DNA from 2 places in the Micromonospora coriariae genome. Region 1 is predicted to be linked to the other one. Evidence: riboswitches for the same ligand, from Rfam matches in the RefSeq annotation. Region 1 holds a riboswitch; the other holds the start of a gene.
The links. A riboswitch is a leader RNA that binds a small molecule or an ion and turns the genes downstream of it on or off. The one in region 1 is predicted to bind S-adenosylmethionine.
Positions count from the first base shown of each region.

Region 2: it holds a riboswitch for S-adenosylmethionine, as region 1 does, so the genes downstream of both, GA0070607_RS03340 (ABC transporter substrate-binding protein) here and thrC (threonine synthase) in region 1, are expected to answer to the same signal.

Region 1 covers NZ_LT607412.1:3,168,414-3,171,772, forward strand. The annotation lists gene GA0070607_RS14875 (hypothetical protein) at 1-1,943, shown strand, start outside; SAM riboswitch class I at 2,055-2,190, shown strand; gene thrC (threonine synthase) at 2,201-3,359, shown strand, end outside.
Region 2 covers NZ_LT607412.1:721,388-724,746, forward strand. The annotation lists gene GA0070607_RS03335 (amino acid transporter) at 1-1,367, shown strand, start outside; SAM riboswitch class IV at 1,454-1,565, shown strand; gene GA0070607_RS03340 (ABC transporter substrate-binding protein) at 1,837-2,751, shown strand; gene GA0070607_RS03345 (amino acid ABC transporter permease) at 2,795-3,359, shown strand, end outside.

The sequences.
Region 1 (3,359 bases):
CCGCCCGCGACCTGCAGCTGCTGAGCAGCAGCCGACCCGCCCAGGGCGTGTCGCGGCAGGGGCACCTCGTCGTGCAGGGGATGTCGGTCGAGCAGACGCGGGAGCGCATGGCGGGCCGGCGGGCGGCAGCTGGCGTTCTGCGGGTCACGGTCGAGTCGCCCGTCAGCGGCGAGACACGGTCGGGCACTGTGCGATCCGAGCGCCGGGCTCCCGCCGACGTGGCTCGGCCGACCTTCACCGGTCCCACGGCGGCCGCCCTGCTGGACGACCTGCCGCCGATCACCGATCCGGGCGACCCGAAGTGCGCGATCGGCCGCAACGACCTGTTCACCCAGGTTCTGCAGCCCAGTGCCAATCAGGTCGAATGGGCCGTCGATCGGGCGGCCAACGGTGTGCTGACGATCGATCGGTCCATTCCGGGCACCGGCGGAACCTACAAGCCGCAGGTGATGTTCAAGAAGCCGACGAACGCCCCGAACGTGCCGGCACAGCTGATGCTGGCGATCCTCGCGCAGGAAACCAACCTGGCCCAGGCGTCGTGGCACGCCGTGCCCGGGGACGCGGGTAACCCGCTGATCTCGGACTACTACGGTCACCGGGCCCACGAGGAGGACATTCGTATCATCGACTACTCGTCGGCCGACTGCGGCTACGGCATCTCCCAGGTGACCGACGGCATGGCCAGGGGCCAGACCACGTACAACTCGTTCCAACAGCAGGCCATCGCGATGGACTACCAGGCCAACATCGCCGCCGGCATGGCGATCCTGCAGGCGAAGTGGCTGGAGGTGGCGCAGACCCAATCCATGGTCAACAACGGCAACCCGGCCTTCATCGAGAACTGGTACCTGGCCGTGTGGGGCTACAACTCCGGCGTGTACCAGAACACCGGCGGCCCGTACGGCGTCGGCTGGTTCAACAATCCGGCCAACCCGCAGTACAAGGCGAACAGGGACCCGTTCCTCCGGGTTGACAAGGACGACGCGAGCCACCCGGCCGACTGGTCCTACCCGGAAAAGATTATGGGGTGGGCGGAGGTGCCGCAGTGGCAGTGGATCGACCCGCTGACGAAGTACCTGACGCCGGCCTTCGGCGCCGGTTCCAACAACCAGCTTCAGTTGCCCGGTCGCTACCAGTTCTGCGGGACGGTCAACTACTGCACTCCCAACGTCGCCAGCCCGTGCCCGTCCGACAACTCGAACTGCTGGTGGCACGGCACGACGAGCTGGAGCGACGGGTGTGCCGCCAAGTGCGCCAGGGAGCGGTTGGCGTACTCGCTGAGCTCGTCCGAGCCACCGCTGTTGCGGGTCTACCCGACCGCCTGCACGCCGTTCAAGGCCGACATCGGCACGGTCGCCGCAGTCATCGACGACACCAACGGGGACTCCAGCTTGAACCGGTTGGGGTGCGCACCGCAGCCCCGGGGCGGCAAGTTCACGCTGCGTACCGGCAGCCCCTTCGGGTCGTACGCGGCCCTGCACGGGCAGGTGGACCTGCACCAGGTCGGTGCCGGCTACCTGGGGCACACCTGGTTCACCCACTCGTACGACGGTGACTCCGGCGGCAGCGAGGAGTTCAAGCGTCACCGGGTGCTCGGCACCTGGACGACGGATCTGCCGTCGGACGACTACGAGATCGTCGTTCACCTGCCGTCGCACGGCGCCAACGAGCAGGTCGACTACATCATCTCGCAGGGCGACGGAGGTGCCGGGGGTTCCGATCACCAGATCGTCTGCTCGATCGACCAGAACTCCGCGAACTGGGAGGACAAGTGGGTGTCGCTGGGGTGGACCTGGCTCTACCCGGGAGCCAAGGTCCAACTCGACAACATCGTCGCGGGCGCGGAAGGCACGGTTGACGTGGCGTACGACGCCATCGCCTTCGTCAACGTTCCCGGTTACGCCAACGGCCGCGATTGCGGAGACCCCTACCCGGGGAACTGACGCACGGCACGGTGGCCGGGGTGCGGCGGCTCGCCCGGGCCACTGTTCACCACGCGGGACGCGCGTGAGCGCCCTGCGTGGTGATGCGTAAACTCGGCGGCACAACTGAATACCTCATCCAGAGGGGCTGAGGGATACGGCCCGACGACGCCCCGGCAACCACCCCGCGCGCTCACCGCTGAGCGCCCCGCGGGGCAGGTGCCAATTCCGTCCCCGCCGCACCGTGCGATGCGGGGAAAGATGAGAGGACCCTCGACATGACGTCGACGCTCGCCGCCTCCGGCATCGACACCTCCGCCAGCCCCGCCCGCGCTCTGGTCTGCCGTGCCTGTTCGGCCCGCTACCCGCTCGCCGCCCAGCACGCCTGCTACGAGTGTTTCGGCCCGCTGGAGGTCGACTACGACGCCGCAGCCCTGGCTACTGTCACCCGTGAGCAGATCGAGGCCGGCCCGGACAACATCTGGCGGTACGCGGCGCTGCTGCCCGCCGGTCAGGACCCGTCCACCCGCGTCACACTGAACCCGGGGCTCACCCCGCTGGTGGCGGCCCCGCACCTCGCCGCCGAGCTGGGCATCACCGCGCCGCTCTGGGTAAAGGACGACAGCGCCAACCCGACCCACTCGTTCAAGGACCGGGTCGTCTCGGTGGCGCTCACCGCCGCCCGGGCACTCGGCTTCACCCGGTTCGCCTGCGCCTCCACCGGCAACCTGGCCAACTCGGTGGCCGCGCACGCCGCCCGCGCCGGGGTGCCCTCGGTGGTCTTCATCCCCAGCGACCTGGAGCAGGGCAAGGTCATCACCACCGCGGTCTACGGCGGCGACCTGGTCGCCATCGACGGCTCGTACGACGATGTGAACCGGCTCTGCGGTGAGCTGGTGGAGACCGACGAGTTCGAGGACACGGCCTTCGTCAACGTCAACGTCCGGCCGTTCTACGCCGAGGGCTCCAAGACACTCGGCTACGAGGTGGCCGAGCAGCTCGGCTGGCGGATCCCGGCCCAGGTGGTCATCCCGATGGCCAGCGGCGAGCTGCTCACCAAGATTGACAAGGCGTTTTCCGAGCTGGTCGAGGTCGGTCTGGTCGAGGCGCCGGCCGGCGGCTGGAAGGTTTTCGGTGCACAGTCCGCCGGTTGCAACCCGATCGCCACCGCCCTGCACGCCGACACCGACACGATCACCCCGGTCAAGCCCACCGGCATCGCCAAGTCGCTCAACATCGGTGACCCGGCCGCCGGCCTCTACGCCCTGGAGGCGGTCCGCCGCACGGACGGCTGGATGGAGTACGCCGACGACGACGAGATCCGCGCCGGCATCCGACAGTTGGCACGTACCACCGGAGTCTTCGCCGAGACCGCGGGTGGGGTCACCGTGGCGGTGCTGCGCAAGCTGGTGGAGTCCGGCCGGCTCGACCCCACTG
Region 2 (3,359 bases), 2.4 Mb from region 1:
ACCTGAGCCTGAACGCGGTGGTGATCGCCGTCGGTCTGTGGCGGGTGGTGACGCATCCGAGCGCGGTCGCGGACTGGACCAGCGCACTGACCACCAGCCACGGCGATCCCCTGCTGGTGATCGGGCTCTCGCTGCTGGTGTTCCCGAAGTTGGCGCTGGGCCTGTCCGGCTTCGAGACCGGGGTGGCGGTGATGCCGCACATCCGCGGGGATCGGCGGGACTCTGAGGACCAGCCGCTGGGCCGCATCCGCGGCGCGCGACGACTGCTCACCACCGCGGCTGTGATCATGAGTGTCTTCCTGGTCACCAGCAGCGTGACCACCACCGTCCTGATCCCGCCCGAGGCGTTCCAGCCGGGCGGGCCGGCGAACGGCCGGGCGCTGTCCTACCTGGCGCACGAGTACCTCGGTGAGGTGTTCGGCACGGTCTACGACCTGTCCACCATCGGCATCCTCTGGTTCGCGGGGGCCTCGGCGATGGCCGGGCTGCTCAACCTCGTACCCCGGTACCTGCCCCGCTACGGCATGGCGCCGACCTGGGCCCGGGCCGTACGGCCACTGGTGCTGGTCTTCACAGCGGTGGCGTTCCTGATCACGGTCGCCTTCGGGGCGAGCGTGGACGCGCAGGGCGGCGCGTACGCCACAGGTGTCCTGGTGTTGATCACCTCGGCGACGACGGCGGTGACCCTCGCGGCGCGGCGGCGGCGCCAGCGCGGCCGGACTGTCGCGTTCGGGGTCATCGCGATCGTCTTTCTCTACACCACGGCGGCGAACGTGGTGGAACGTCCCGACGGCGTGAAGATCGCGGCCTGCTTCATCGGCGGGATCATCGTGGTGTCGGTGCTGTCCCGGCTGGTGCGGGCCTTCGAGCTCCGGGTCGACCGGGTTGAGCTGGACTCCGAGGCCACCCGGCTCATCGACGAGTGCGGCGGGCGTCGCATCCGCCTCATCGCGCACGAGCCGGCCACCCGGGACCGCGCGGAGTACCGCGACAAGCTCGCCCAGACCGTGGCGGACAACGACTTCCCGGCCGACAGCGCCGTGATCTTCGTCGAGGTGACGGTCACCGACCCGTCGGACTTCGAGACCGAGCTGCTGATCCGCGGCAGCGTGGAGCACGACCGGTACCCGGTGCTCAGCCTGGCCAGTTCCTCGGTGCCCAGCGCGGTGGCCGCCCTGCTGCTGGACATCCGCGACCGGGCGGGGCGGTGCCCACACATCTACTTCGAGTGGACCGAGGGGAAACCGGGCGGAAACTTCCTGCGCTACCTGGCGTTCGGTCACGGCGAGATCGCCCCGGTCACCCGGGAGATCCTGCGCCGCCAGGAACCCGACCCGCGCCGGCGTCCGCACGTGCACGCCAGCTGACCTGCCGACCGGACGCCCGTCGCGGACGGTGAGCGTGGTCATAACGACTGGACGATCCACCTCCCCGGGCTGCTAGCCTCGGCGCAGGTCATGAGCGCCAGCGCGAAGCCCCGGCTCGCTGGCCGGCAACCCTCCTCCGCGGTGGGGTGCCCCGGGTGAAGACCAGGCACCGGCACGACGTCGGTGCAAGCGTGGCCTGGCACCCAGGTCAGCACAGACCCGGGAGAACCATGCGCATCCTCAGCACCACACCATCGGCCGACGCCGCGGATTCCCGCACCGGCTGGCCCCCACCGGCACTGACCCGGCGGCGGCACGTGGACATGATGCGGGTGTGCAGCGCCGCCTGTCGCGGCCGCGCCGCGTACTAGCGCACCCCTTTTCGAACCCATCCCAGCGGTACGCCCACCGGGCGCACCGTCGGCGGCGCACGTCTGTGCCCGCCGCTGCGCAACCTTCGGAGACACCTGTGCGATTCCTTCCTGCCCTGACCCGCGCCGCGGCCCTCGGCGCGGCCACGATCCTGGCCGCCACCGCGCTCACCGCGTGCGGCGACGACACCTCGTCCGACGCCGCCGCCAACCCGTACGGACTGGCGCAGCCGGGCGTGCTGCGCGCCGGCACGCTGACCGACGCGCCGCCGAACGTGTACCTCAAGGACGGCAAGTTCACCGGCTTCGACAACGACCTGCTGACCGCGGTGGCGGGCAAGCTCGGCCTGACTGTCGAGTTCGTCGGCACCGACTTCTCCGCGCTGCTCTCGCAGGTCAACAACCACAAGTTCGACGTCGGCAGCTCCTCGATCACCATCACCGAGGCGCGCAAGAAGACTGTCGATTTCGGCAACGGCTACGACTTCGGCTACTTCGGCCTGGACGTGCCGGCCGGCTCGCCGATCACCGGCTTCGACCAGCTCGCCGGCAAGCGGGTCGTGGTGGTGCAGGGCACCGTCCAGGACGACTACGCCACCGGCGAGCAGCTCAACCCGGTCCGGGTTCCGGACTACAACGGCGCGATCAACCAGCTCAAGGCGGGCACCGCCGACGCGTGGATCGCCCCGGCCGAGATCGGCGAGAAGTCGGCGGCCGACAGCAACGGCAAGATCACCGTAGCGGCCAAGCAGCTCAGCCCGGCACCGACCGCGTACGCCGTCGCCAAGGGCGGCGACAAGCTGCGGGAGGCGCTGAACAAGGGCCTCGACGAGGTGATCGCGGACGGCACCTGGAGCCGGTTGCAGGCGCAGTACTACCCGGGTCGGCCGGTACCGGCGGACTTCCACCCGGGCAGCGGCACGGTGACCGTGCCGGCCGCGCCGTCGGCGTCGGCGTCGGCGTCGGCGTCGGCGTCGGCGTCGGCGTCGGCGTCGGCGTCGGCCGCGTCCTGAGACATCCGGTGACGAGCGAGCGGGGCGGTAGGAGAGGCGACCAATGGATCCGTTGAGCACCCTGTGGGAGACCTTCTTCGACTGGGACGCGATGCGCGAGGCGCTACCCGAGATGCTGACCGTCGGGTTGCCCAACACGCTGATCCTGGCGGTCTCCGCCGCCCTGCTCGGCTCGGTGCTGGGCCTGCTGCTGGCCGTCGCCGGCATCTCCCGCAGCCGGTGGCTGCGCTGGCCGGCACGGGTCTACACCGACGTGTTCCGAGGGCTGCCGGCCGCGGCGACGATCCTGCTGATCGGCGTCGGGCTCGCGCCGTTGGGCATGCAGGTCTGGGGGCCCGACCCCTACCCGTTGGGCATTCTGGCGCTGTCGCTGATCGCGGCGGCGTACATCGGGGAGATCTTCCGCTCCGGCATCCAGTCGGTGGAGGCCGCGCAGTTGGAGGGTGCCCGGGCTCTCGGCTTCTCCTGGGGCGAGGCGATGCGGCTGGTGATCGTCCCGCAGGGCATCCGGCGGGTGCTGCCGGCCTGGGTGAATCAGCTCATCGCGCTGATCAAGGACTCCAGCCTCGTCTACTTCCTCGGCCTGGTGGCCAGCCAGCGGGAGCTGT